One region of the Alteromonas sp. ABH2_165 genome, then DNA from elsewhere that is predicted to be linked to it. Evidence: predicted binding sites of a transcription regulator. Region 1 holds the regulator's gene; each other region holds the start of a gene.

What was found. Region 1 encodes FliA, which starts transcription of late flagellar genes. Its sites were predicted from a motif close to CTAAAGNTNNNNNNNNNNNNGCCGATA; they were not measured.
Region 2: pomA (flagellar motor protein PomA) is a predicted target of FliA. The motif match lies at 6,354-6,380, and genes of this name have one in related genera.
Region 3: ACXAFQ_RS13455 (HAMP domain-containing methyl-accepting chemotaxis protein) is a predicted target of FliA. The motif match lies at 3,624-3,650, and genes of this name have one in related genera.

The regions. Positions count from the first base shown of each region.
Region 1 covers NZ_JBSWWF010000001.1:365,423-375,686, reverse strand. The annotation lists gene ACXAFQ_RS01610 (protein phosphatase CheZ) at 1-727, opposite strand, end outside; gene cheY (chemotaxis response regulator CheY) at 762-1,145, opposite strand; gene ACXAFQ_RS01600 (RNA polymerase sigma factor FliA) at 1,194-1,922, opposite strand; gene ACXAFQ_RS01595 (MinD/ParA family protein) at 1,919-2,785, opposite strand; gene flhF (flagellar biosynthesis protein FlhF) at 2,782-4,278, opposite strand; gene flhA (flagellar biosynthesis protein FlhA) at 4,308-6,410, opposite strand; gene ACXAFQ_RS01580 (diguanylate cyclase) at 6,565-8,481, shown strand; gene flhB (flagellar biosynthesis protein FlhB) at 8,530-9,654, opposite strand; gene fliR (flagellar biosynthetic protein FliR) at 9,666-10,264, opposite strand, start outside.
Region 2 covers NZ_JBSWWF010000008.1:268,630-278,893, reverse strand. The annotation lists gene ACXAFQ_RS16670 (nuclear transport factor 2 family protein) at 63-485, shown strand; gene ACXAFQ_RS16665 (SDR family NAD(P)-dependent oxidoreductase) at 482-1,201, shown strand; gene ACXAFQ_RS16660 (NAD(P)/FAD-dependent oxidoreductase) at 1,215-2,486, shown strand; gene ACXAFQ_RS16655 (DUF1365 domain-containing protein) at 2,504-3,241, shown strand; gene ACXAFQ_RS16650 (class I SAM-dependent methyltransferase) at 3,241-4,500, shown strand; gene ACXAFQ_RS16645 (flagellar motor protein MotB) at 4,513-5,463, opposite strand; gene pomA (flagellar motor protein PomA) at 5,469-6,227, opposite strand; gene xseB (exodeoxyribonuclease VII small subunit) at 6,546-6,791, shown strand; gene ispA ((2E,6E)-farnesyl diphosphate synthase) at 6,841-7,731, shown strand; gene dxs (1-deoxy-D-xylulose-5-phosphate synthase) at 7,766-9,631, shown strand; gene ACXAFQ_RS16620 (PQQ-dependent sugar dehydrogenase) at 9,834-10,264, shown strand, end outside.
Region 3 covers NZ_JBSWWF010000006.1:240,819-251,082, forward strand. The annotation lists gene ACXAFQ_RS13440 (helix-turn-helix domain-containing protein) at 1-67, shown strand, start outside; gene ACXAFQ_RS13445 (DMT family transporter) at 193-1,131, shown strand; gene ACXAFQ_RS13450 (GGDEF domain-containing protein) at 1,093-1,599, opposite strand; gene ACXAFQ_RS13455 (HAMP domain-containing methyl-accepting chemotaxis protein) at 1,493-3,517, opposite strand; gene ACXAFQ_RS13460 (symmetrical bis(5'-nucleosyl)-tetraphosphatase) at 3,748-4,563, opposite strand; gene apaG (Co2+/Mg2+ efflux protein ApaG) at 4,613-4,990, opposite strand; gene rsmA (16S rRNA (adenine(1518)-N(6)/adenine(1519)-N(6))-dimethyltransferase RsmA) at 4,992-5,813, opposite strand; gene pdxA (4-hydroxythreonine-4-phosphate dehydrogenase PdxA) at 5,810-6,793, opposite strand; gene surA (peptidylprolyl isomerase SurA) at 6,813-8,093, opposite strand; gene ACXAFQ_RS13485 (LPS-assembly protein LptD) at 8,154-10,264, opposite strand, start outside.

The sequences.
Region 1 (10,264 bases):
ATAGAAGGTCATCCACATCGTCTTGACCCTGTACTACATCGTCACGTTTTTCAGCATCAAGAATTGGGCCTTCTGCCTCAATCGCATCTGGCTTCTTGGTGGGTGTTTTATCTTTAGGCTGACCAGCTTCACCAAACACAGTCAACATATTCACCAAGCTATCTTCTACTTCTTTCACAAGATCGATTACACGTCGAATAACCTGCCCCGTGAGATCCTGATAACCTTGTGCCATCAACACTTCGGTTAACAGACTATTAAGTTTAGTCGAATCCTGAGATGCGTCTTTAAACAGGGAGTCAATTTCCAAACACAACGACTTAAACTCACCTAGCTCGATTTGACGGGTCATGAGTTTCTGCCATTCAGGCTCAATTGCGCCGATACGCTCTGCCAGAGATTCCGCAATAGGCATGCATGACTCGACAGCATCCATTGTGGTGTTGGCGGCTTTCTCTGTTTCTTCGATGACGTAATTCAGACGAGTCTGCGCATCGGGAATATCATCGTTGGCTAAGCCTGCGATGCGCTCGTCTAATTGAAATGTGTTTAATGCATCATGGAGCTGACGGGTAAGCTTGCCAACCTCGGCAAAGAGCTCCACAGATTCCTTGGCTGATACTGCCTCCAACAGAGCATTGGCGGATTCATCATCCCCTTGCTCTAGATAACTAACCAGTTGCTTCGCCTCTTCTAGCGAAATAGGGACTTTTTTAATGGGTGACATCCAGTAATCCTCTTCTCTGGCAGGTGCTGCTAAGTTAGCCTAAACGCTGAAAGATTTTGTCTAATTTCTCTTTTAGTGTAGCTGCTGTAAATGGTTTCACCACGTATCCATTTACGCCAGCTTGTGCAGCAGCAACAATTTGCTCTTTCTTCGCTTCTGCAGTCACCATGAGCACTGGTAAGTGTTTAAGTTTGTCGTCAGCACGGATAGCTCTAAGCAGATCGATCCCTTGCATTCCCGGCATGTTCCAGTCAGTCACGACAAAGTCGAAGTCGCCTTGCTGGAGCATAGGCAAAGCTGTACTACCATCGTCAGCTTCCTGAATATTGGAAAATCCAAGATCTTTAAGCAGGTTTTTTATGATTCGTCTCATCGTAGAAAAATCGTCTACCACGAGAATTTTCATGCTCTTGTCCAAAATAGCCTCCGGTGAAGGATAGTAAATCGTTATTAATATTGGTGTGCGCTATTCTTCAGCCTGCCAGGATTGCATTCGTGCTTTTAGTTTTAACATGGCTTGGCTGTGAATTTGACTGACTCTGGACTCACTCACGTCGAGCACTTCACCTATTTCACGTAGGTTCAGTTCCTCGTCATAGTACAGAGACAATACAATCGCTTCCCGCTCGGGTAATGTTGTTATAGCGTATGCCAGCGCTTTCTGAAAGGCGCCTTGCATAAGATCTTCTAACGGTGAGTCATTACCCTTACTTTGTTCTGTTGTGATCACATCTTCAGATACACCGAGATCTTCGATACCGATTAATTTTCCGGCATTGACCTCGTTAAGCATTTGATGATAATCATTAATGCTGACATTTAGCTTAGCAGCTATTTCAACATCGCGCGCATCTCTTCCTGTTTCTCTTTCAACTAAAGAGATAGCTTCTGTGATTGCGCGGCTATTCTTGTGCACTGAACGGGGAGTCCAGTCACCTTTTCGAATTTCATCCAGCATGGCACCGCGAATACGAATACCCGCAAACGTCTCAAAACTGGCGCCCTTCGAACCGTCAAAATTTTTCGCAGCTTCCAGCAATCCGATCATGCCAGACTGTATCAGGTCGTCCACAAGCACACTGGCAGGTAAACGGGCCATCAAATGATGGGCTATGCGTTTAACCAATGGTGCATGTCGCTCTACCAACTGTGCAGTGTCATTCTGTTGTCGGTAAGCTGCTGCTTTACTGTTCAACGTTGGTTTCCTACCGCTTGTTTAGCTACCAGTTGTTCGATGAAAAATTCGAGATGTCCGCCTGGCTGGGCAGGAACCGGCCAATTAGCCGCTTTGGTCGCCAATTGACTAATGGCTACGGCGGCAGGCGAGCCTGGGAAAGCATCAACGATGGCGGTCTGCTTTCTTACCGCTCGACGAATATTCTCGTCGAAGGGGACGGTAGCCACCAGTTCAAGCGCCACATCAAGGAAACGCCCAGTGACTTTTGATAATTTACTGAAAAGCTCCTGTCCTTCACGTATGTCCCGCACCATGTTGGCAACAATTTTAAACCGAAAAACACCGTGTTCCCGATTTAGAATTTTAATTAACGCATAGGCATCAGTGAGCGAGGTGGGTTCGTCGCACACCACGACCATAATATCCTGAGACGCCCGGGAGAAACTCAGCACCATATCGGAAATACCCGCTGCAGTATCGACAATGAGCACGTCGATTTGCGAGCGCAATTCACTGAACGCACGAATTAGACCTGCATGCTCGGTAGGCGACAATTCTGTCATTGCCTGCGTACCCGACGTTGCCGGTGCGATTTTGATGCCATGGGGGCCGGTTACCAGCACATCGTCGAGGGTGCATTCGCCAGACAGCACATGAGAAAGGTTCTTCTCTACTCGCAGTCCGAGCATAACATCGACGTTAGCCAGGCCAAGGTCGGCGTCGAGCACCATCACCCGTTTGCCTTGCTTTGCCATGGCGATGGCCGTATTCAGTGTGATGTTGGTTTTACCCACACCACCCTTACCGCCGGTGACGGCTATAACCTTAATGAGGCGTGATTGATTCATCTTTCGTAAGCTACTCGCTTGATCTTCGATCATACTGCCTTAACTGAATTAACTTCATGATTATGCTTAGTATGATTCAAACCGTACTTTTTATAAAGCTTTGCCGCTGCAGATACGAGAGATTTCGCATCAGCAACTTTAATATCTTCAGGCACCTGCTGGCCATCGGTCACATAACTCACCGGTAGCTGCTGCTCAACAGCAACGCTTAATACCTCACCCAAACTGTAGCACTCATCAATTTTAGTGAAGATACAGCCGTCGAGTTTAACCGAATTATACGCTGCAATAATGCGCTGCAGAGCAGGATATTGGGTATTAGCTTGCGCAACCAGGTATTTACGTACAGGTTGCATTTGACCGTTGCTAAACTGACCAAGTTGTTGAATTAATCGGCTATCTCGCTGACTAAAACCTGCTGTATCTATTAATATTAGACGTTTATGACGTAACTGAAAGAGTTGTTCAGCTAATTCTTCGCTACTTTGTGCTTTTCGGGTAGTACAGCCAATAATTTTGCCGTAAGTCGCCAGCTGTTCATAAGCTGCAATCCGATAGGTATCGATGGTGATCATCGCTACCTGCTCTGCCCCGTACTTTTGTGCATAACGTGCAGCAAGCTTTGCAACGGTAGTGGTTTTGCCCGTGCCAGTTGGACCGACCAGTGCAACAACACCGGTTTGCGTAAGAATATCGTTACCCGAAACGTTCAGACGGTTAGCCAACAGGTTCAACAAATAAATCCACGCTTCACGCTCGGTGTACTGTGAAGGCGTGTAATGTACTAACTGTTCAGCCAGCGCAACGCTTAATCCCATGCCAGTGAGGCATTGCATCAGGTAGCTGTGAACGGGTCGCTGACGCTTTTTCTTCGCTTCCATCAGGTCGGCCACCTGATATTGCAGCACATTACGTAAAGACGCCAATTCCTCTTTGATGGCATCCAGTTCACTATTGCCCTGCGCGTTACTCGAAGGTGCCTGCTGAGAAGGCGCAGCTTCGAAGTCAGGGCTCATTTGTGAAGCTGGTGCAGTGTTGTTGCGCCCGTGATTAAATACATCAGCAAAAGAAAATACATCATTGTCTTGCTGTGCAGTTTGCTGCTGTGGGCGCTGGGAATGTGGCTGAGCTTGTGCCTTAGGCTGTGATTGATATTGAGGCTGAGCAAGGTCGCGCTGGGAATGAGGCTGAACCTGGCGCGGTGCGTTTTGCTGCGTAGCAGCGTCAGCCGCTGCGTTTCGCTCGGCAGCCTGCTTTTCTAATAATGCACGGAGGTTGTCAGGACCATCATCACCAATAATTTCGCTCAGGCTCGGCGTGGCCTTTTGCTGGCCCGCGGATGCTTTGTTGTCATGGCGCGTGTTCAGGTTAAGTTTTGCCTCAGGTTCTTTATCGTAAGCAGCCACCAGCTCAATACCATCGGCCACTTTACGGTTCGACATAATGACGGCATCACTGCCCAATTCGGCTTTTACCTGGCTTAACGCTTCCCGCATATCTTTGCCAAAAAAACGTCTGATTTTCATCTCAACCTCTTCACTCACCCAGTGTCAGATTATTGACCGACAGAGCTGACAATTTTAATTTGCTTGTCGTCAGGTATTTCCTGGTACGACAACACATGCAAGCCAGCTACCGAATATTTAAGGAAGCGTGACAGCACAGGTCGCAACATACCTGACGTCAGGAGTACTGCAGGCTCGCCTTCTAGCTCTTGTTGTTGTGCGGCCTGTTGCAAGGATTGTTGGAGACGATCTGCGAGTCCTGGTTCGATACCGGCGCCATCTTCTCCCCCTGCCTGAAGAGACTGGTGCAACATCTGTTCCAACTCTGGTGCCAGAGTTATGACGGGCACTTCTTTGGCGCCTTGGCTGATTTCCTGAACGATGAGACGTTTTAGCGCAATACGCACCGCAGACACCAGTACATCTGGGTCCTGACTACGCGGGCCGTACTCAGTCAACGTCTGAACAATGGTACGCATATCTCGAATAGGCACACCTTCAAATAACAGTGTCTGCAGCACTTTCACCACGGTACTGAGTTGTAGAATGTCAGGCACCAGCCCTTCGACCAGTTTCGGACTAGACTTAGCCAGCATATCCAGTAGTTGCTGAGTTTCTTCATGGCCGAGAAGTTGATAAGCATTGTTACTCAGCAGCTGGCTTAGATGCGTTGCCACTACGGTAGCAGCGTCAACAACGGTATAACCGAGTGTTTGTGCATGTTCACGCTGATTTGGTCTAATCCACACTGCGTCTAAACCGAAGGCAGGATCTTTGGTTGCGCGCCCTTCGAGTTTACCGAATACCTGGCCAGGATTAATGGCGAGTTCTTCATCGTGACTGATTTGCGCATCGCCAATGGTGACACCCAACATCGCAATGGTATAAGCATTGGGGTCGAGATCCAGGTTATCGCGAATGTGTACCGGCGGTACCAGAAAGCCAAGTTCCTGAGAGAGCTTTTTACGTACGCCCTTGATTCGGGTGAGCAGTTCGCCGCCCTGGGATTTATCGACTAACGGAATAAGCCGGTAGCCCACTTCCAGTCCGATAGTATCGACCTGCTGTACGTCGTCCCAACCGAGTTCTTTAGCCTCTGGAACCGGATGATCGACACCCGCCTCTGTCTTCGCTGGAACTTTTGGTTTTTCGGCTTCTTTCTTCGCCTGCACACCTTGCCAGTAGGCATAGCCACCCGCTATGGCAGAAAAGCCCAGAAATGCGATATGCGGCATACCTGGCACAATGCCCATGACAAACAGCACCGCAGAGGCAATATACAGCGCCTGGGGGTTGCCCAATTGGGTACGGATTTCTTTACCCATCTCCTGGGTTTCGTTTTCACGAGTCACAATAATGGCGGTGGCCACTGAAAGCAGCAGAGAAGGTATTTGTGCTACCAGGCCATCACCGATAGTCAAAATGGTATACACCTCCATGGCATCGCCAAACGCGAGGTCGTGCTGAATCATGCCGATAAATAATCCACCTACGATGTTAATCAGCATGATGAATAAGCCAGCAACCGCATCACCTTTTACAAATTTAGACGCACCGTCCATAGAACCATAAAAGTCGGCCTCGGCGGTGATTTCCTCACGACGTTTACGGGCCTGATCCTGGTCGATATAGCCAGCATTCAAATCGGCGTCAATGGCCATTTGTTTACCGGGCATGGCATCAAGGGTAAAGCGGGCGCTCACTTCTGAGATTCGACCTGCACCCGCGGTAACCACTTTGAAGTTAATGATCAGAAGAATAGCGAATACGACAACCCCCACTGCATAGTTACCGCCAATAACCACCGCACCAAACGCTTCGATCACTTTTCCCGCAGCATCGCCACCTTCATGGCCGTACAGCAGAACAACCCGTGTAGATGCCACATTAAGCGCAAGCCTTAATACCGTAGCAATAAGCAAAACCAGCGGAAAAATACCAAAATCCACCGGCTTTTGGGTGAACACGGCAACGAGGATGATCACCAGACTCAACGCAATATTAAAGCTGAACAGCACATCGAGTAGAAATGGCGGCATGGGAAGAATAACCATGCCCATAATCGCCAGTAATACGACAGGCGCACCCAGACCACTGGTGATATTTTGAAACTGGTTCTTGTCGAACCGCTGCAGGTAGGCGGATAACTGCATAATAATTGCTCTCGCTAACAGAAAATTGACACTTCAATTGCGTCTGTAGTGAGTATTTCAACTACTGTGCCAGTTTGAAAATGTTTACTAATGCGCGCCTGTTTCGAGTTTTTGAACTATAGTTAATGTGGATAAGATTTGTTCAGGACATTGTGTGCCGGAATACCAGTTAAAACAGCGACGTATTGCATCTATTGGCACTTTTCTTCATGTTGTCACGGCAATCAGTCTGATATTGATGTCTTATTCTACTCATGCTGCATCGGCACAAGTTTCTGCTCCCAATGATGAGGTTATCCGCGTCATAAAATCTTTTCATCAGAATCCGAAGGAGACCGTTTTAGGCCTCGAAGAGATGCTTGATGATGTGCAACCTGAATATACGCCAGCCACCATTCAATATCTGCTGTCATACTTTTATATGAAGCTGGGGGATTTTGAGCGCTCAGAGTCGCTGTTGGAGCTGGGACTTACCAATGTAAATCAAATCAATGAGCCACTGCTCTATCACCGTTTGTTGCTGCAAAAATCGTTACTTTATGAAAAAACAGCACGTCAGGTACTGGCATTGCAGTATGTTGCTATCGTTAACGAGTGGGCGCAAGAGAATAACATCATCCAGTTACATATTGGTGCATTGATGACGGAGGGATTGATTCAGCAATCATTGCAAAATCGCGAGTCGGCACTGACCAAGCTCATTGTTGCGCACAGGATTGCCTCGGAAAATGTCACGCAAATTCCGCCTGCTCACATAGCAGGCCTTATCGCAACGGTGTTTCAGGAAGCTGAGCAGTACGACAATGCTGTCCCCTATTTGAAGGAGGCGCTTGATTTTGCCATCACGAAAAACAACCGGATCAATCAGCTAAACCTTTTACATAAACTGGCTTTATCTCACTTCGCAACGAACAACGAGACCGCTGGACGGCAATACTTTGATAAAGCAATGACAATTGCTCAGGAATTGCCAGATAAAAATGCGCAAGTGAAATTACAACTGCTCGATGCTGATAGATTAATGAAAAAGAAAGCCTTTGCAGAAGCCTTGGACGTATACCAAAATTTGGTGTTGATCCAGGGCACTCTGCCCCATGAACAGTATCGCGGTGACATTTTAAGGGGCTTATCAAAAGCCCATTATCACACCGGTAACTTCGAGGCTGCGCTTGACACTCTTACCGGTGCAGAGCCTCTTTTCGCCTCAACCACACCGAAAGAAATGATTGAATTTCGATTGCTGGAATCGAGAATTCAGGCGGCATTAGGCAATTACAGCCAGGCTTATCAATTACTTGATGACGCACGCAGAAAACAGATAAAACGCTTGAACGAAATCAGTGCAGACAAGCTGTTTAAACTGCAAACTCTCTTCGACGTCAATAAGAAAAATCAGGAAAATGCTGCTCTCAGATCAGTAACGAAAGCGCAGGAGTTGCGGATAAAAACAGAGCGTCAGCGAGGATTTTTTATGATTTCAGCGCTGATTTTACTCTCAATCCTTTGCGTAGTACTTGTTATTTTGCAGAAAAAGCGCGCCAGGTATCAGTATAAGTTGGAACAAATTGCGATGACTGACAGCCTCACTTCTCTGCTTAACCGTCAGCATACCTTAAAACTATTGGAGGAACAGGCAGGTATTGCAGAGGTTACCGGAAAAAAACTTACTGTCGCTTTACTCGATATTGATTTATTTAAACAGGTGAACGACAACTTTGGTCACGCCGCAGGTGATGAGGTTTTACGCAAGTTTGGTGCTCTGGTTAGAGACAATTTCAGAAAAAGTGATATTGCGGGCAGGATCGGCGGTGAGGAATTTTTGCTGATTTTCCCTGATACCAATGTGACGGAGGCTCGCATTGCTACAGATAAGTTTAGAGCGGCCTTGAAAGCCGCTGGTGAAAAACTTCCCTACGCATTAGACCCTCTCACCGTTTCCGGTGGGATTGGGTACATTACAGGGCCAGGAACGATGGCAGAAGAATTAGAGGCTATCGATAGAGCTCTATATCAGGCTAAGGATAAAAGCCGCGACGCTATTAATCTCGTCGATAACAACATTGCCGGATAAAAACTTTGTCTGATAATTTTCCTCGCTATTCGCTACCATACTCCAGCTTTAGCGCCGGAGTTCCGGTGGTATAGGCAGGTCTTTCTTCAGCGGTTTCGGGCGCTTACCTTTACCCGCTTTGAATGCCCGCAGTTGATAAACGTACGCCAGTACCTGAGCAACCGCCATAAACAGTTTGTGAGGGATTTCGTGATCGACTTCGGTTGAGTAGTAAATCGCCCGGGTTAGCATGGGCGAAGGCACAATGGGAACGTCGTGAGCGTCACCAATTTTTCGAATATGCATGGCTAATTCTTCGATACCTTTGGCCACTACCACTGGCGCACGGCCGCCGTTGTCATCGTATTTCAGCGCAACAGAATAGTGGGTCGGGTTGGTTACGATGACATCGGCTTCCGGTACCTGCTGCATCATTCTTCGGGCTGCGGCCTGGTATTGCAGGCGACGAATACGCCCTTTCACCATGGGATCGCCTTCAGCGTTTTTACGCTCATCCTTCACTTCCTGCTTCGACATTTTCATTTCTTTGTTGTGCTTGTACATTTGATAAGGCACATCAAGGGCGGCGATAGGGATCATGCCCAGAGTAAGAAACAAAAACGCCCATTCCAGCATATCCAGAGCGTGGAACAAGTTGTTGGGGTAAAGCTCAACGTCGAGATGAAGCGCCTCATCTTCATAATACATCAGCGTTAATAAGGCGATGGTAGCGATGACAAAAAACTTGGCGATGGCCTTGAGCAATTCAACCAAGCCGTTCATACCAAACATGCGCTTGAAACCATTCAAGGGGTTAAGTTTATTTAGCTTTGGTGCCGCCGACTGCCAGGTAAAGTTATAACCACCTAGTGCGATTGAACCGTATATTCCCGCAGCCATGGCTACAATCATGTACAGCAACACCGGCCCAGCCACTGCAGAAAACCCCTGTGCCCAGGCATTAAACATGTGAGTCATGTCGTAGGTTTCATCGCGGGACAGCGTAAACATATCTTCCATCATGCCGAAGATTGCTTTCGCAATGGTGCCGCCAAGCAATAAAAACATGATCCCACTGGCCACCAGCACCAATGCCGTAGAGAGTTCCCGCGATCGGGCGAGCTGACCTTTTTTTCGCGCGTCTTCGAGGCGTTTGCTCGTGGGGTCTTCTGTTTTATCCTGTTGATCAGCCATGACTTACCTCATCAAGTGGGACAAATCAGCAGCAACTCACACATAAACTGCTGTGCTCGCTGCCATTGTGTGGCGAAATGGGAAACAAAGTTTTCTAACGTAACCCAGATAATAATTAACCCGGTTATCTGAGCAATAGAGAAACCAATACTAAAAATATTCAGCTGTGGCGCAGCTTTGGTCATAACCCCAAAGGCCAAGTTCACAATCAGTAGCGACACGATGGGAGCTAAGGAAAGGGTTACCGCGGAAACAAACATCCAACTCGCCCACTCGGCGATGTCCCGGAACTGGGCAGCGGTCCACCAGGCTTCATCGATGGGAAAAGCATCGAAGCTGGTTGTAATCATTTGAATCATTGCCAGGTGACCATCTAAGGTCCAGAACAGCAAGGTTGCAAGAATAAGATAAAACTGACCCACGGCCGGAACATTAATACCGTTCACCGGGTCGACTATCGATGCAAAACCAAGCCCGGTCTGCATTGCCACTATCTGACCTGCCAGTACGAAGGTATTTAATACCATCATGGAAATGAAGCCGATGGCGACACCAATAATAATTTGCTGGATAACTTCAACAATAGCGCCCACCCCAACTAAGTTGTCGA
Region 2 (10,264 bases), on a different contig from region 1:
TATACAAGTAAGACGTTTTTACATACTACTTTTCACATTCATAAAGAATCAGCGCCGTGAACATGATTGATAAATTTTGTAAGTTGTACGCCGAACTTCACGATACAGATATGTCGGCATTGGGAACGATTTACACAGAGCATGTAGAATTTATTGATCCCATTACCACCCACAGCGGATTACAAGACCTCACGGACTATCTTTCTTCATTAACTGAGCAGGCTAAAACCTGTTTCTTCGATATTCATGATGTGCATGCAGAGGGTCACACAGACACAGGTTCTGCAACCATTACCTGGACCATGCGTCTAACGTTGAAGTCAAACGCAAAGCAAATGACGCTGGATGGCGTCAGTCTCATAAAGTTTGCTGATAATAAAATCTTTTTCCAGCGCGACTATTATGACCTCGGCGAAATGGTGTATGAGCATGTTCCTGTGCTTAGCTGGATTATTAAAAAAATTAAACAAAGGTTAGCCTCATGAAAACTATTCTTGTTACTGGTGCCACATCCGGTATAGGTAAAGCGTTTGCGCTGCATGCGGCGTCTGCGGGCTACCACGTGATCGCTTGTGGACGAAATGAAGATGCACTGGCAGAACTCAGTAAAAACAGTAAGATAACAACAACTCAGTTTGATTTAACGGATTTGGCAGCAACAAAGTCGGCCATTGCGGAACTGTCATTTGATATTGCCGTGCTCAATGCCGGTAACTGCGAGTATGTCGACGTTGATGATTTCCAACCCGAGATGTTTCGTCGGGTTTTCGAAATTAACTTTTTTGGCATTATTCACAGCGTCGACGCGTTATTGCCTAAACTAAAAGCTGGCGACCAACTGGTCATTGTCGACAGCATGGCGCGACTGGTGCCGTTTACACGTACTGAAGCTTACGGCGCCAGCAAGGCAGCAGTGCACTACTTTACTAAAAGCCTGGAAGTGGACTTGGCGCACAAAGGCATTCTTGTGCAATCTGTCTCGCCGGGATTTGTAGAAACGCCACTTACTGATAAAAACGACTTCGATATGCCGATGAAAATAACCGCTGACGAAGCGGCGAAAGCATTACTTGAAGGAATAGAAAAACAAAAACACAGCCTGTTTTTCCCTACGGGATTCGGTTGGATCATGCGTACATTGCACAATCTTCCCACAGGTATTCAAAGATGGTTGTCTTTAAAAATGAGGCAACAGCAGTAATAAGGGTTTTAATATGCAACGGCGAATTGCAATTATTGGCAGCGGCATTTCGGGACTGACTTGCGCTCACCTGCTACACAAACAGCATGATGTAGCCGTATTTGATATTAACGATTATATAGGTGGCCATACCGCCACTAAAGAAATCAAAGTGAAGGGGCGTGCTTACCAGGTCGACACCGGCTTTATCGTATTTAATGACTGGACCTACCCAAATTTCATCAAACTCATGGATAAGCTGGGCGTGTCACGTCAGCCTACTGAAATGAGTTTTTCGGTGCATAGTGAAAAATCCGGTCTTGAGTACAACGGTAACAATTTGAACACGCTGTTTGCCCAGCGCCGCAATCTTTTCCGCCCCCGTTTCTGGCGCCTAGTTCGCGACATCCTCAAATTTAATAAAGCTTGTAAAGCACGTCATGAAGAAGCGCGCGAAGAAGATTTTACCACCACGTTGTTTGAATACATTCAATCGCTTGGCCTAAGTGACGAGTTTGCTAACCTCTATATTTTGCCCATGTGCGCGGCTATTTGGTCTGCCAGCCTTGAGCAAACCAAACAGTTTCCCCTCGCCTTCTTTTTGCAGTTTTTCAATAACCATGGCCTGCTCAGTGTCAACAATCGCCCTCAGTGGTACACATTGATCGGCGGTTCTCACAGTTATATCCCTGGCATCACTAAAGGCTACGAAGATAAAATTCACCTGTCGTCAGCGGTCTACAAAGTAAAAAAAATAGAAGCAGGCTGGGAGGTATGTATTGAAGGCCGGGAAAGCAACGTTTTTGATGAAGTGATTTTTGCGTGTCACTCGGATCAGGCATTGCGTATGCTAGATGCGCCTACCGATGCACAACAAGCGATACTTGGCGCTATTCCTTATGCCAGTAATGATGTGGTGCTTCACCTCGATACCACACAATTACCCGACAGAAAGCTGGCTTGGGCGAGTTGGAATTACCGTTTAAAAGAAACACCGGATGAGCGTCATGCGCCGGCCTCGGTTACCTACGACATGAATATTCTGCAGCGTTTTGACAATGCCCCGGTCACCTTCTGTGTGACGCTAAACAACACAGATGCCATTGATGAAACAAAAATCTTACGACAATATTCTTATGCCCATCCTCAATTCAGCGGCAGCATGGTAGCCGCACAGCGTCGACGCGCTGAAATCTGTGGCATTGATGGCATACATTTTTGTGGCGCATACTGGTACAACGGCTTTCATGAAGACGGCGTGCGCAGCGCATTGGATGTCTGCGAACGTTTTGGGGCTTCGCTGTGAACGTAAAACCCAGCGACATGGAAAGTGCGATCTACCAGGGCAAAGTTTTTCACCAACGGTTTCGCCCCACTCAGCACAAATTCGACTACGATATATACTTGTTTTGGTTGAAATTGTCTGAAATTGATTCCCTGAGTCATACACTGAGACATTTTTCTATCGGCAAACGTGGCTGGCTCAGTTTCCATCGCGATGATTATTACGGTGAGCCATCAGTGCCGTTAGATGAAGCGATACGCCAAAAAATGACGGCGCTTAATCAGGGTAAAAAGCTCGATGGTGAGGTTTTCTTTTTTGGTCAACTTCGCACTTTAGGCATTTATTTTAGCCCGGTAAATTTTTACTTTTTAAGAAGTCCTGAGCACAATCGCTTCACGCATATGCTCGCTGAAGTCAGCAATACGCCGTGGAATGAACGACATTACTATTTGGTTGATATGGAAACCCAGGAAGATACCGAGAAAGCCTTCCATGTGTCGCCGTTTAACCCACTGGACATGACTTATAAATGGACAATTAGGCAGCCCGATGCACATTTCAACCTGGTAATGGCGTGCCATCGAAAAGAAAAGGATTTTACCGCTGGTCTGAATATGAAAAGAATTTCATTAGATAATACTAACCTGCGCATTATGCTTAGACGTATACCTAGTATGACAATAAAAACAGTGGTGGGGATTTATTGGCAGGCGTTGAAGTTATTCATCAAACGCACACCAATATACGATCACCCTAACAGCCAGGAACCGAGATAATGTCACACGGTGAATCAGCGTTTATTTTTGAGCAGGAAGCCAGCGGTATAGACCGCGCCTGTCGCGCAGCTTTTTTAAAAGTGCTGTCGATTTTACCTGAAGGTCACATGACCATTCAGGAAAACGGCACGACAGTGGGTGAATTCGGTAACCCGTCACACGATTTGAAAGCAGACGTAAACATTCTGAATGTGAAAGCTTACCGTCAATTATTATTTGGTGGTAGCGTTGCAGCGGGCGAAACGTACACCGATGGCTTGTGGACAAGCAGCGATCTTACGTCGGTCATTCGTATCTTTGCTCGTAACCTACCAATGCTGGATAAATGGGAACAGAAATACCGTTTGTTCATGCTACCTTTTCAGAAGGTGCAGCATTTTCTCCGCCGCAATACCGAAATTCAGGCGAAGAAGAATATTGAAGCCCATTACGATTTGGGCAACAAGCTCTATACCCGCTTTCTCGACCAGTCAATGATGTATTCATCTGCTATCTACCCAGATCCCAACGCATCGCTATCTGACGCCCAGACGCATAAATTAAAAACCATTTGTGACAAGCTGCAACTCAAAACTGGTGAACATTTAATGGAAATCGGCACGGGCTGGGGAGGGCTAGCCGTTTACGCAGCGAAACATTACGGTTGCCACGTGACTACCACCACCATCTCTGAAGAGCAGTTTGCGTATGCACAAGAATGGATAATTAAAGAAGGGTTGAGCGACAAGGTTACCTTATTAAAGCAAGATTACCGAACCCTTGAGGGTCAGTACGATAAACTTGTTTCCATCGAAATGATTGAAGCGGTGGGCAAACGTTATCTGGGGAACTTTTTCAGTAAATGCGCTTCACTGCTAAAGCCTGAAGGGCTCATGCTGCTGCAATCTATCACCATTGATGACCGCCGCTACGAAAGCTACAGCAACAGTGTCGACTTCATTCAGAAATACATTTTCCCGGGCGGGTTCTTGCCCTCGCAACTCATTATTAATGATTACCTGAAACGTCACAGCGACCTTTCAATTCGCGATTTGCAAGATATCGGCTTGGACTACGCTAAAACCTTAGATGATTGGTACGAGGCATTCATCAATGCCAGAGACCCCTTAAAGCAGGACGGTTACGATGAACGTTTTATGCGTATGTGGACTTACTACTTAAAATACTGTGAAGGTGGATTCCTTGAACGCACTATTTCGACGGTGCAATTGCTGCTGTCGAAACCGCATTACCGCGAGGCAATTACACGGGGCGCATAACAGCGCCCCTCTTTATTCTTCTTCCCCGCCGCTGGCGCTGTTGTTGAGCACCGAGATAGGATCTGAAATCAGTGGCTTGCCTTGGTTGATATTGATCTCTACCCGGCGATTACGTGCTCTGTCGTCAGACGTAGCCGCGTTTTCCACCAGCGGTTTAGTGTTTGCAAGCCCTACTACCGACATGCGGGATTCATCAAAGCCTGGCGCATTTCGCAACTCTTCAGCCACCGCCACCGCACGCTGGGCAGACAAGTCCCAGTTTGAACGATATAACTCATTCGCTATGTGCTGACCATCACTGTGGCCTGAAATCTCAATTTCTCCCGGCATATCTGCCAGCATCGTACCAATTTTTCTGAGCACCGGTTTGAACTGAGGCTGTAAAAATGCAGAACCGGCAGAAAAAGAACCATTCTCACGAATTCTGATCGTGATCTGCTGACCCAGCGATTCCATTTCAATCGAACCGTCTGCAATTTCTTTCTGCAGTTGTTCAGCCACCTTTTTCATCATTTCGTTATCTTGTTCTTTATCAGAACTTTGCGACGAGGATGCGGCAGAATCAGATGCTGTTTGTTGCGCCTGACCACCACGCTGATCACCCCGTTGGGTTTGACGGCCCCCGGAGGAATCTTCATCACCGGCCTGGAACTCCAAGGTCGGCTGCGTCATATCAATGGTTTGCTGCTGAATGGTTTCAATGGGGGTAGGATCAGGTCGACCTGGACGGAACTCCATCGCAATAACGCTCGTTCCTTTAGGGATATCCTTTACTTCGATTTTATTTTGCACACCAAAGGCAAACTTCATCGAACCTGCGATTTGTTTAAACTTCAGTACGTCCATTTCCGAAAATGACAACAGCAGTACGAAGAAACACATCAACAGTGACATCAGGTCGGCAAATGTCCCCATCCATGCCGGCAGACCGGGAGGAGGACATTTAGGGCATTCGTCAGACATCGCCCCTACTCCTCATCACCGCCGCGCTTACCGGCAGCAATGTAGTTTTTCAAAATGCCTTCAATGACTTTCGGGTTCTGGCCATCAGCAATGCCCACAATGCCATCAAGGATGAGTGACTGATTGAGCTTCTCTTCTTCTTTGCGGTTCTCAAGCTTCGCTGCAATGGGCAGACAGATTACGTTGGCTAAGAATGCGCCGTAAAGTGTAGTTAACAATGCAACCGCCATCGCAGGACCGATAGACTTCGGGTCGTCCATGTTAGAAAGCATGGCAACCAAACCAACCAAGGTACCAATCATTCCCATGGCGGGGGCAACGTCGGCCAGGCCTTTAAAAATAGAACCACCAAACTCGTGTCGCTCGGTGGTCATCAGAATATCTTTTTTCAGCGTTTCGCGAACCACTTCAATATCGTGTCCGTCTACCAGCATATCTACCCCTTTCTGCATAAAGGGGTTATCAATTTCTGCTTCTTCCAATGCCAGAAAGCCACCTTTCCGTGCCGCATCTGCCATTTCAACGATTTTTTCAATAAGCGCATCTGGCGGATCGATTTTAAACATGAACGCTTTACCCGCCACCTTGCCGGCACCGAAAAATTGGCCAAGGGTGAACTGGGACATAACCACGAAAATAGAACCACAGAAAACGATGAGCACCGAGGCGACATCGACAAACATGGACAGATCTCCACCGAGGATCATGGCCATGACAATAAAGCCGATACCACCTAACATGCCAATGACGGTTGCTAAATCCACTTATTGCTCCTCAAAAAACTCGTACTAGCGCTGTTGGCAGGTTGTTGTGAATGGTCGTTTACGACCTTGTTTATTATAACCTGTTTTATTCGACCTGCCGGAAACTGTCATCGCTGACTTATACTCTATCGGCCAGATTTCTGAATTCTATAATCAAAGCATGAACTTTTCAGGATGAATCCTCATTATCAGGTATCCTGAGCGAAACCAGTCGGATAGCCGCTTTTTCCGGCATGCTCATTGGACAAACCAATTGACCCGGCGGAAGCCCTCGGTTAATGTGCGCGTTTACCATTAGTTACCCACGGGATCTCTGACGTGTCTGAAGAAAAAGCGCCTTCTCAACCTTCATTCGAAGCCTCGCTGCAGGAACTTGAAGCCATAGTGACAGAAATGGAATCCGGCGAATTACCGCTTAATGAAGCATTGGAAAAGTTCGAGCGCGGTGTAAAATTATCTCGTCTCAGCCAACAGGCTCTCGCCCAGGCAGAACAAAAAGTCAAAATTCTGCTCCGCGAACAAGGTGAGGACAGCCTCGTTGACTTCACCCCATCTGAAGACTGATTAACGGCGCCCATGGTGCCTCTGCTACCCGTTTTACAGGTAATTCATGATTAATATCGACAGCTTACGTCAGAAGATTAAACAAAATACTGACGAAAGCCTGCTGCAATACGTAGCACAACTACCTGACCACGCCCCGCAACTTCGTGCGGCTATCGAATATTCATTACTGGCTGGCGGTAAGCGCATGCGCCCTCTGTTGGTTCATCTTATTGGCAACACGCTGGATATTCCTGGTCAGGATCAAGCTGCAATTAGCATGGCCATTGAATGTATTCATGCTTATTCACTTGCCCATGATGACTTACCCGCCATGGATGATGATGATCTCCGCCGCGGAAAACCCACTTGTCATATACAGTTTGATGAAGCAACAGCCATTCTCGCTGGCGATGCACTGCAAACGATGGCGTTTAGTATTTTAGCCGAAGCGCCAATGAGTAAGTTCGCCCAGGATAAGCGCGCTATATTAGTTAGCATCCTTGCCCGTGCCTCAGGCTATATGGGCATGTGTGGCGGCCAGGCTATTGATTTGGCGTCTACAGGTAAAACCATAGATATCGATGCACTAACGCGCCTGCACCGTTTAAAAACAGGGGCGTTATTGCAGGCTTGCGCCGAAATGATCACATTACTGGCTGAAGAACTCGACCCTGCGCACCGTAACGCCCTTATTCGTTACGCCAGCGATATCGGTCTTGCCTTTCAGATCCAGGATGACATTTTAGACGTGGAAGGCGATGCAGCTGTGATTGGAAAGCCTCAGGGCTCCGATATAGAAGCAGGGAAAAATACCTTCCCGGCATTGTTAGGGATGACACAAGCAAAGGCGGAATTAGCCCGTCTACACGATAGTGCACTTCAAGCATTAGACAGTTTGCCCTACAATACCGAGCTGTTATCTGCGTTTACCGATTTAATGGTAAAGCGGACATTCTGATTTTCATGCTAAACAACAAAATGAAAAAAGAACAATGAGTTTAGATTTATCGCACTACCCTCTTCTGGCGCAGGCACAGACTCCGGATGAACTCAGAAAATTGCCGCAGGAAAAACTGCGGGCCGTAGCAGACGAACTTCGACAGTTCTTGCTGACTTCGGTTAGTCAAACCAGTGGCCACTTTGCCTCTGGCTTGGGTACCGTTGAGTTAACCGTTGCATTGCACTACGTATACAACACGCCCTTCGACAGACTACTGTGGGATGTAGGACACCAGGCCTATCCACATAAAATCCTGACGGGCCGCGCGCAGCGAATGTCTACTATTCGTCAGAAAGACGGTTTACACCCCTTCCCTTGGCCGCCTGAAAGTGACTACGACACGTTTGCCGTTGGGCATTCTTCAACGTCGATCAGTGCGGCGCTGGGTATGGCTGTGGCTGCCGATAAAGAAGGCCAAAACCGTAAAGTCGTTGCGGTAATTGGTGATGGTGCGATGACTGCAGGTATGGCGTTTGAAGCGCTGAACCACGCTGGCGATATCAATAAAGACTTAGTGGTCGTGCTGAACGATAACGAAATGTCGATTTCGGAAAACGTAGGTGCGCTAAACAGCCACCTTGCTCGCCTTCTTACCGGCAACTTCTTCAATAAAATTCGCGATGGTGGTAAGAAGCTCCTCAGCAATGTACCGCCAATTAAGGAATTCGCCAGCCGTGCGGAAGAGCATATTAAAGGCATGGTGGTACCGGGCACAATTTTCGAAGAGCTTGGCTTTAACTACATTGGCCCTATTGATGGCCATGACGTAAACGCCGTGGTAGATACCCTGCGTAATATGCGCCAATTTTCGGGCCCTCATATTCTTCACGTGGTAACACGTAAGGGGAAAGGCTACCCGGTAGCAGAACAAGACCCAATTAAGTATCACGCGGTACCGAAGTTCAATCCGCTGGATAACGCATTACCTAAAGCAGCGCCATCAGCCCCTACTTTCTCGGCGATTTTTGGCCAATGGTTGTGCGATATGGCTGCGGATGATCCAAAACTCATGGCGATTACACCCGCCATGCGTGAAGGGTCTGGCATGGTGAAGTTTTCACAGCAATTCCCTGAACAGTACTTTGATGTCGCAATAGCCGAACAGCACGCGGTGACGTTTGGCGCCGGCTTGGCGAAAGAAGGTTACAATGCTGTTGTGGCAATATACTCGTCGTTCCTGCAACGGGGTTACGATCAGTTAATTCATGACGTGGCACTGCAAGAGTTACCGGTATTATTCGCTATCGACCGCGCTGGTGTGGTCGGCGCCGATGGCCCAACGCACCAAGGGGCATTTGATATTGCGTTCTTACGCTGCATTCCAAACATGATAATCATGACGCCCTCAGATGAAAACGAATGCCGTCAAATGCTGTTTACCGGTCATAAAGCAAATATGCCTGCGGCTGTCCGTTATCCGCGAGGAAGCGGCAATGGTAAGCCCGCCGATGACGTTATGACAGCGATGACGCTGGGTAAAGCCCGTACGCTTCGAGCAGGCAAAAAGCTGGCTATCCTGAACTTTGGTACTTTGCTGCCCGGCGCGCTGGAAGCGGCTGAAAAGCTCGATGCGACCGTGGTGGATATGCGTTTTGTGAAGCCCATCGATGGCGATATGATCACCGAACTTGCCGGTTCTCACGAGCTGCTGGTCACACTGGAAGATGGCTGTATCATGGGCGGTGCAGGCTCGGCAGTCAGTGAGTACTTAAGTGCGAATAAGCTGCTTGTCCACACATTACACCTTGGTCTGCCAGACAGCTTCATTCAGCAAGGTACCCAGCAGCAAATGTACGCTGAGCACCAGATTGACGGAGCAGGAATAGAAGCGCAAATTACGGCGTTTCTTGCCAGGTAGTCAATATAGTCTGCTAACCAGCATAGTGCTTAACAATAGACGGGGGCCATCAGGCTCCCGTTTTTATTTTTCGCACTGCGACACTATTGCTTTAAGACTTCTTTGAACGTGCTGGCAAACATTAAATCTTGTTCTTTCACCAATCTCTGTTAATCACAACAACGTAGCAATGGTTCATTCTCAGAACAGGACGCTGCATATAATGACCTTTCGACTCAGCCTACTATCACTCTCGACGCTATTTTCATTTTCCAGTTTAGCTCAGGTCGCCGTTGCGCCTGAAAACGGTTACGCACCTGGTCAGGTCGTTCCCCTGCCCGAGCCATTTGCTACCGAGTCAATAGATCGGAGAACTAAAGTGATCGGCTGGCCTGAGGGAAAAACACCTACAGCGCCACAAGGGTTTGAAGTGAAGCCTTTTGCTAGTGATCTGAAACACCCACGCTGGATTTACATACTCCCTAATGATGATGTTTTAGTTGCGGAGTCTGACGATGCGGAGAAAGGCAGCGCCGACAGAATCACTTTATTACGTGACACAAACGATGATGGCGTTGCTGATGAGCGCCATACGTTTATTAACCATAGCCTGAACCAGCCGTTCGGCATGGCCCTTCTCGACGATAATTTTTA
Region 3 (10,264 bases), on a different contig from region 1:
CTTATCTGCGTTCAGTCGCCGCTTCTCAGTCCATTTTGGTTTACCACCCTCGAAGCTGTTTAGCTGAAAGTAGCTCCGTAAAAATTCTCAGTAAGTGCGTCTTTTTAACCTGAGAAAGCGTCTTATTAGCAAAGATGTTGGTTCTCTATGGCGATACTATATTTATTCTCCAAAGGGGATTCAGGAATTATCGTGACTAATCAGCATAATCATGCACTCGGGCTTTTCGCTATTATCATCGCCAGTTTTATGTGGGGCACAACGGGCACGGCGGCCAGCTTTGCACCCGACGTGAGCCCGTTAGCCATAGGCGCCATCGCCACCGGCGGAGGCGGTTTGCTCATGTGTCTTAAAGCTCTGCCTCAACTGCTGAAACAACGACACATACTCTTCCAACATAGCAAAATTGTTTTGCTGGGGAGCCTGAGTGTTGCCATTTATCCGCTGGCATTTTACTCCTCCATGCATTTGGCCGGTGTGGCAATTGGCACCGTGGTTTCTATAGCCAGCGCGCCCTGTTTTGCGGTTTTACTTGAGTGGGTATTAAACCGTAAGCCCATAACGGCAAAATGGATTGTCAGCTTTATTCTGGGGGCAACAGGTATCCTACTGTTGGCAATGGGTAAACCTGAAAGTGCCGAGCTTGCTGCCACCGCTGAGCAGCGAGAGTGGGGAATTGTATTAGGGCTTATTGCGGGCCTTACATATGCCGCCTATTCCTGGGCGGGCAAAGCCCTTATTACCCGCGGCGCATCATCTGGGGTATCCATGGCAAGTCAATTTGGTGTATCAGCCTGTTTGCTACTGCCATCACTGTTATTTACCGGTGACAACGTATTTGCGTCTGCTAACAATGTTTCGGTGGCTTTGTACATGGCAATATTGCCTATCTTCGTCGGCTATCTGCTATTTGGTTTTGGGCTGAAATCGGTGGATGCCAGCTCGGCAACACTGATCACACTGCTCGAACCTGTGGTTGCCACTATCTTGGCTGTACTTGTTCTTAACGAGCGCTTTTCGCTACTGGGTTGGGGCGGAATTGTGTTAATCGCGGCCTGCATTGGCGGACAAATAGTTAATAGGCCACCGGCTTTATTCCGTCGCCGATACGCTTTCAGGAATGTGCGCTGAAAAAGATAGGTCACTCAGCATGTAGCAATCCCGCCCCGATGATTTTGCTTTGTACAGTGCATCATCGGCACGCTTTAGTAAGAAATCGGGGGGTAGGGGTTCGCCACTGCGTTGACAGGCAACGCCAATCGACAGGGTGAGAATTTGCTTTGAATCGTTTCTGCCTTCATGGGGGATAGCAAGGCGACGAATTTCGCCCAATAAGGTTTCCGCCACTTTACTGGCTGCAAGTATAGAGGCTTCTTGCAACACAATCAGAAACTCTTCTCCGCCATACCGCACCACGAGATCAGAGTTTGCCCGGGAATTGAGCTGGGAATGCGTGCGCCACCCCGTTAAAGGTGGCGCCGGATAGACATTTTTAAACTTTAAACTGACGGATAGATTGTTGCAGTTCTTCAGCAAGGCGGGCCACTTCCGAACTCGACTGAGACGTTTGTTGTGCGCCAGCAGTGGTTTCTTCAGCAATACCTACGATACTTTCAAGCTTCTCACTGATTTCTGCTGAAACCGTGTTTTGCTCGCGGGCAGACTGTTCAATTTGCGTACTTACATCGTAAGCTTTGCGTACTGCGTCAGAGATAACATCCAGCGCTCGTGTGGCGTTGTCAGTTTGCTCAACACAGATAGCAGTTTGCTCTTTACCCTGATTCATTACCGCCACCGCTTTTTCAGCACCAGCTTGCAACACTTCGATCATAGCGTTAATTTCTTGCGTCGATTGCTGCGTACGAGATGCCAAAGTGCGCACCTCGTCTGCAACTACCGCAAAGCCTCGACCTTGCTCACCAGCACGGGCCGCTTCAATGGCCGCGTTCAATGCCAGCAAGTTTGTTTGATCGGCAACGCCGCGAATAACATCGAGAATACCGCCAATGCTGGCGCTGTCTTGATGCAGTTTATTAATGACTTCGGCGGCTTGCTCAACATCCCGGGCCAGTACTTCAATAGTGCGTTTGTTCTCAAGAGAAATTGAACGTACATTTTCCGCTTCGCTGTCTGCATGACGAATTTCGTTAAGCGTGTCTTCGGCGCTCTGACTTACCACAATAGACGTGCTGTGCATTTCTGTTGTTGCTGTTGCAACCTGAGCAATCTGCGACTTCTGATCTTGTATCGAGTGCGTTGTTTGGGTAGTAACAGTAGATGTTTGCTCAGAGGCTGCGGCAAGCTGTTCAGCACGAGTATTAATGCCAGTGATCAAGCTTTTAAGGTTGCCAATCAGCTTATTACAGTTTTTCGCCAGTTGACCGAATTCATCTTCAGCAGAGTCATCAAGACGGCGGGTAAGGTCGCCAGAAGAGGCAACATTCAGTAACTCGTTAACGCTATTCAGCGGGCGGGTGATAGCAATAACCGTCCAGTAACCGATGACCAGGGCGGCAGCCAGTGAAGCCAGCGCCACAACAATCACGATGGTGTTGCCTGAGGTCACCTTAAACGATACCTGCTCGTCAATTTCTGCAGCTTTCTTATCGGCTTGAGTAAGCAGGTTTTCAAGGGCGCTAATGCCTTCCTGACTGTTTGCATCAGAGCGAGACAGGGCTTGCTCAGCCGCATCACGGTATTCTAAACGAGAGCGTTGCAGAGCCAATACACCGTCAGAACCGGTAATGGCGTCAATGGCATCGTCAACCAGCGTCGAAATCTCATCCAGTGTACCCGTGGTATCTGCACCTGCTGCGGTACCTTGAATTTGGTTCATCATTTCACGAACACTGGTAACAATAAGCTCTACTTCATTACCGATAACGTCGGCACGAACGAGAGTTTGTGTTTTTGCATATTCGTTAGCCACGGTAATGAGTTCAAGCAGGCGGCTTTCTAATTCGCTACCAATTTCAGCTGATTTTTGTAGCGCAGCACTACGTGCTACTTCATCAGATTCGGAAAAGTCCAGTAGATAGGTAGAGGCGTCATCGGCATTGTCTTCTAAGTCACCAATCTTGTCGCTTATGGCATTACGCATTTCCATAAACTGTCGGTGACTGGTGTACATTGCTTCTACATTTTGAATGTATTGCTCGTAGGCGCCGTTTACCTGCTTAAGGCTGGCAAGCATGGCAGAATCATCCGCCAGTACGGTTTCCAGCTTTTTTAATTCTGTACTGAAATTGGCTTTACTATTCGTGAAGTTATCGTACTTGCTTTCAAGGCCATCCACGCTTTCTTCAATGTAAGCCTCGAAGGTAACGCGGCCCATATTCAGGAAGCTGGCTTTTAATGCATTACTGCTGGTAAGGGTGGGAACCGCTACCTTATTCACTTCATCAACCGCCGATCCCACAGAATTGAGGTTAATGAAAGAAGATGCACTGATTATAACTAATAGCAGGCTTATTGTGGCGAAGCCGCCGATAATGCGCTTGGCTACCGTGATTTTCATATGAACTCCTGAAACACAGTTTTATTTATAGTTTTAAGTAATCAGTTGTGTTCATGGTGACTGATACCTGAGGTGCTATGCGCTAATAACTATAGCGCATTATTCTTATCGGCCGAACATTCCGCTTGTTTAGTCGAATAACCGATTAGTAAGTTTAATTGTAAACAAAAATTAGACTAAAGACCTATAGGAATCAGTTTTTTACGTTGTTTGTTTTAATACAGAGGTATTTAAGGTGTCACATTGATGAGTGTGTTCGACGGAATTCTCATTGCAGTCAGGCTGTTACCCCATACGTACCCGGTATCCAGTGCAACAAATTGATTGTTCCCCGTTACGCCCTCAAGCGCTGCCCAATGGCCGAAAATAATACGCTCGCTGGCAGCGAGTGATGCATTCTCAACTTCAAACCAGGGAGTCACCGACGAGGGAGCATCCTCAGGATGACTTTTGCAGGCAAATTCGAGGTGGTTTTTCTCTTGTAAAAACCGCATGCGCGTACAGGCATTAATGATAAAGCGCAGTCGCGACGTGCCTTTTAACCCTTCTTTCCATTCGGTGGGAGAATTGCCATACATCTCTTTTAACAATGCAGGCCACTTATCACTTTTTAATACGGTACTGACTTCGTTGCTCAGTGAAAGTAAGGTTTCCGGCGACCACTTGGGGTAAAGGCCGGCATGAACGATTGTGGTGGTCTCATCGAGGGCAAGCGCCAACGGAAACTGGCGATACCAATCGATGATATCTTTTAGTTTTTTACTGGCCAGAAGAGGCCCGAGACGGTCACTTTTTTTCGCAGACTTAATGCCCTGAGACACCGCCAGAAAGTGCAGGTCGTGATTGCCAAGCACGGTGTTGAATCTGTCGCCTAAGTCCATCAGATACTTGATCGTCGCGTAGGAGTCTTCGCCGCGGGCAATTAAGTCACCTACTGCAATTAATCTATCGCGCTTTTCATCGAAGTGAGCTTTTTCAAGCAACGCCATCAGGCCGCCGTAGCAACCTTGAATATCGCCCACAATCAACGTCTGCGAGTCTGACATGCTGGCATCCTTATCCGTTGGAAGCGGTGCCAAATTTTGACACCGTTTTTTAGTTGATCGCGTTAGGTACGCTTAGACTGAAAATATTGATCGGCACGCGAAAGCGTTCACCGTCTTCATTTTCCATTTCGTAGTGGCCCTGCATGCTGCCTACGGGAGTATCAATAAGTGCACCGCTGGTGTATTGATACTCACTGGCTGGGTCGATAAGCGGTTGTTTACCCACAACGCCTTCACCCTGTACTTCGGTATTTTTACCATTGCCATCGGTGATTAACCAGTAGCGACTGAGCAATTGTACCCGCTCGTCACTCTGATTGCGGATTGTGATGTGATAAGCAAATGCGTATTTATCTGGGCCATTTGCCGGATGATCAGGGATGTGTTTCGCTGAAACTGAAACCAAAATACCAGGAGAAGCCGACATCTCAGCTTTCTCCGTCCCGGTCTGCTACTAAATTTGCCACTGCCGCAAAATCAGCCAGAGACAAGGTCTCAGCACGAGCAGTTGGCGATAAACTCAGTGATTCCAGTTCAGCTTCAGTCACCCAGTCACCCAAACTATTACGAATAGTTTTGCGGCGTTGGTTGAATGCAGCTGCACACACCTTTTCCAGTAAGGCAACGGATTTCACCGCGACTGGCGGGGTGGCATGTGGCACTAAACGTACCACGGCTGAATCGACCTTCGGGGGCGGCTTAAATGCACCAGGCGGTACATGCAGCACGGGGATCACCGCACAGTAATATTGTGCCATTACCGACAAACGCCCATAGCTCTTAGAGCCCGGCCCAGCGGCAAGTCGGTTTACCACTTCTTTTTGCAGCATAAAGTGCATGTCTTGCACTTTGCCGCTAAAGCTAAAGAGGTGGAACATTAAAGGGGTAGAAATGTTGTAAGGCAGGTTGCCGAATACCCGTAATTTGCCTTCAGGGTTTGGCATTGCCGGTAACAAATCGGCAAAATTGAGTTTCAGGGCATCCTGCTCAACAATGGTCAGTTTACTGCCGTGAAAAGGATGATGACGCAGGCGTTCTGCCAGGTCGCGGTCGAGTTCAACCACGGTAAGGCGCGAAACCTCTTCACACACCGGATCGGTTAAGGCGCCAAGGCCGGGGCCGATTTCTACCAGGTTCTCACCATCAACGGGATTAATCGCACTAACGATATTGCCAATGACATAGTCGTCATGCAGGAAGTTCTGGCCAAAACGCTTACGCGCGGTGTGGCCTAAATGTGTTTTACTCATTGCTGCCTGTTCGCTAATTCAATAGCTTTATGCATTGCTTTTGTGAAACTGCCCGCATCTGCTTTTCCGGTACCCGCGAGGTCGCAAGCAGTACCATGATCGACAGAAGTACGGATGAATGGCAGGCCAAGGGTGATATTCACCGAGGCGCCAAATCCTTTAAACTTAAGTACCGGCAGTCCTTGATCGTGGTACATCGCTAACACGACGTCGGCGTCGTCGAGATATTTAGGCTGAAAAATAGTGTCTGCGGGAAGCGGACCTACCAAATCTAAACCTTCCTCACGTAAGTCATCTAGAGCCGGGATAATGGTGATCAGCTCTTCTGATCCCAAATGCCCGCCTTCACCGGCGTGTGGATTTAGCCCGCATACGTAAATACGCGGTTTGGTAATGCCAAACTTCAGTTTCAAATCGGTGTTAATGATATGAATCACTTTGTGCAGGCGCTCTTTTGTTATCGCCTTAGACACATATTCAAGCGGAATATGTGTGGTGGCTAGCGCTACATTCAGGCCTTCAGTCGATAACAGCATCACCACATCAATGGTGTTTGACTGGTAAGCGAAGTATTCGGTATGTCCGCTGAAAGACACACCGGCTTTGTTGATAATGCCTTTGTGAACGGGGCCTGTTACTACCGCATCAAAGCCTTGCTCCATATTGGCGTGACACGCCTGGCGCAGGGTTTCTACTACATAGTGCCCATTATCGCTGTCTAGCTCGCCGGGTACCACATTCACTGCAGTATCGATTTGCTGCAAGTACAGCGAACCCGGCGTCTGAATGGCGTTGTTCTCGGCATCGAAAGGAATCAGCTCTAGCGGCAGACCTAGAAGGTCTGCCCGGGCTTTCAGCATGGTGCCGTCGCAAAATACCACAAGCTGCGCATCCCATTGCTGCTGTGCTAGCTGAATGATGAGGTCAGGACCAATGCCCGCTGGCTCACCTGGCGTAACTGCTATTCTTATTGGCGTCATCGTTTATCTCGCCGTTATATTATTCAACAACTTCAATGTAAGCAGTATCGCGCATTTCACGCAACCAGGCTTCAGACTCTTCTTTAAACTTACGATTGAACAGCAGTTGATAAGCTTTGTCTTCTTTACGTTTGTCTGTGGCATCGTCAATACGGCGATCGATAAGCTGCATTAAGTGCCAACCGAATTGTGAACGAACAGGTTCACTGTACTCGCCAGGCTCAAGGCCAGCAAGGGCTTCACGGAAAGCTGGTACATAGTTGTTCGGATCAGACCAGCCAAGCTCACCGCCTTTTAACGCTGAACCCGGATCTTCAGAATGTTCTTTAGCCAGTTCTGCAAAGTCAGCGTCACCGTCGATAACTTGCTGACGGAATTTCTCCAGCATTTCTTTGGCTTTCTCGTCACTTAAAATAATAGAAGGTTTAATGAGAATGTGACGGGCGTTCACTTCTTCGATGGTGATTTTCTCGATACCACGGGTATCTTTAATTTTCAGGATGTGAAAACCCGCACCACTACGAATAGGACCAATCAACTCGCCTTTTTCTTTACCCTGAACTGCTTCAGCAAAAAGGGTAGGCATAGAATTAACGTTCATCCAACCCATATCACCCCCTTCCAGTGCGTTTGAACCAGAAGATGACGTGATGGCAATTTTGGTGAAGTCGGAACCGTTATTCAGTAATTCAATAACTTTATCTGCACGGCTACGAGCGCTGGCTACGTCTTCATCTGTGGGGCTTGATGGCAGGCCAATCAGAATGTGGCCTAAGTTATATTCGGCTTGTTCTGCGCCTTGTTGGTCCATCAGTTTAACCAGGTTACTGATTTCCTGAGGCGTCACGTAGACACGACGGCGAACGTTGGCACGGGTTACTTCACCAACAATCAGTTCTTCACGAACGTCTTCGCGGTAATCGTCGTAAGCAATGCCTTGTTGCTCTAATTCATTGCGCAGGTCATCGATGGTTGCGCCCTGTTGCTGGGCGATGTTTGTAATGGTTTGCTCCAGTTGCGGGTCGCTAACCTGAACACCCATACGCTCGGCCATTTGCATCTGCAAGCTCTTGGTGATCAAACGCTCGATAGCCTGGGTACGAAGCACGCGGTCGGAAGGCAGGGCCTGGCCCTGTGCTTCAGCGTTGCGCTTTACTTCATTGACCAGAGATTCGATTTCACTTTCCAATACCACGCCCTGATCGACGATTACGGCCACCTTATCTAATGAAACAGATTGAGCCAAACTCATAAATGAGCACAGGGCACTGATACAAATCGCGCGAATAATGAACTTCATAATTACTCTTTTTATCGGTTTATTCTTTGCTAACAGCAGACATATCTGTCAACTGGCGCATTAATTTAAACTATATGGCTGTCGGTAGCCAAATAATCCGTTCGACAACATGTTATTGCTGGTACCACTGGAACCCATTCCTTTGAAAATGAAATTCAGCGATATGCCGGAGTCAAATTCATCAATTGACTGTGCACCATCTACAGCGTAACGGTTACTCAGCTGACGCTGGGCAACAATTTGAATGGCCCAACAACAGGATTCATATTGAAAGCCAACGTAGTTTTCCACACTGCGGTTGCGATCAAGATCGCGGTAAGTTCGACCAACTAATTGCCATCTGTCAGACAACGGCCAGGCAGCAGACAGTCCCACTTGGTCAATTCTTTCGCTTGAGAGTTCCCTGACATAGCGGTGGGTTAACTGAATTAATTTGTTGCTGCTCTCGCGATATTCAAATGTTGTGCTGGCACGTTCGACTTTATCCGTTTCCGTAGCGATTTGAAAATCGGTGTGGAAGAACCAGTCGTCAGTCATTCGCCAGTCAAACTCGGCGGCCAGCGCAGAACGGTTGCCTTCACGAATAGCAGAGGTGACCCGGTTGTCATCGAGATAGAATATCTGACCCACACTGAGAACAAATTGTTCCCGGTTGGTTTCATCCAGTAGGCGACTGGTTAATGCAACGGTCACTTCGTTGTTATCGCTAATTCTGTCGAGGCCGGTGAAATCCTGCCCACGGAACAGGCCTTCCACGTCGGTTAACCACAATGTGGTATCGTAAAAACCAATGCCGCTTTGATCTTCATAACTGGTGTAAAGATACTGCACGCGAGGTTCTAGCGTCATCGTATGATTATCGCCAAACCAGCTGTCTTCGTTTTCAAAATACAATGCGCCGTATAGCTTACCCTGAGTTAAGGTGCGGTTTACTGTCTCTTCCAGTTCAGTATTTTCGACGTGATCTTGCTCGTAGTAAGTGTTTAGTACACTGGCTTCTGCTGAGAACTCACCCCATTGGCGTTGAAACGGTACTCGAATGGTAGGCGCCGTGTGAAAACGCATGGCGGTGGGCGCCGTGGCTGACTTACTGTCGAACCAGGCCAGCTCAGAGTTCAGTTCTAATTCCAGGTACTTTGCCAGTGGCAACTCATAATTCAGTTTGGCTTCTGGTAACGCCCGGTAGGTGGTTGGGTAGTCGCCGATAATTTCGAAATCACGCACATGGACAGAGAACAGCAGTTCATCGGAGAAGTAATTAATACTGCCGGTACGGAACAAATGCGTATCTGCCCGGTTGTAGAAGTCACTGCCTAAATCCACAATGTAGTTGTCGTCGCTGATGCCATTAACGTTAACCGACGCCATCCAGTTATCTGCGAAGAAACCTTCATGAGAAATGCGATAGAAATAGCGATCAGGGTTGCTGGCCATATCGTTGTCTTGGGGCAGGTATTCCAGGTTTAACTGGCTGTAGCTGTCTGCTGACATATGACGAAATTCTGATTTCAACTGCACGCCGCGCTTTGACATCACCCGTGGCGACAACGTGAGATCGTAGTTCGGTGCTATGTTCCAGTAGAACGGTTGCTCGTAATCTACTCCAGTGTTGCTGGAGTTAGAAATTTTCGGGAACAGGAAACCGGTTTGACGCTGGTTACTGATGGGGAAAGCGAAATACGGCATGTAAAATACTGGCACATTGCCTAAATAAAACCGGGTGTGCTTGGCTTCGCCCCATGGTCTGCCACGACGAATATTAATTTCAGACGCTCTAATCATCCATTCTTCACCGCCTTCTGGGCAGGTGGTGAAGCTCACGTCTTTTAACACCAAACCGTCTTGCGCGTTTAATGCAATGGTGCTGGCATCACCACGACCAGTGGAGTTATTCAGGTGGTAAATGGTGTTCGACATGGTCAGGCTTTCATCGGTGGAATCCACATCGACACTGTCTGAAGCCACATGCACCTGACTGTCTTCATAGACCACATCGCCCTTGGCGAATAATTGTTGCCCGTTGTTATTGATCTGCGCCTGGTCTGCACGAATGGTGGCAGAGTCGGAAATAATATCCACGTTGCCAGAAAACAGCGCCACCTCTCGCTCAATAATTTCTGTTCGATTGGCTTCCACTTTTACCTGGCCGGCAGGCATGAGTTTGCTGCTTG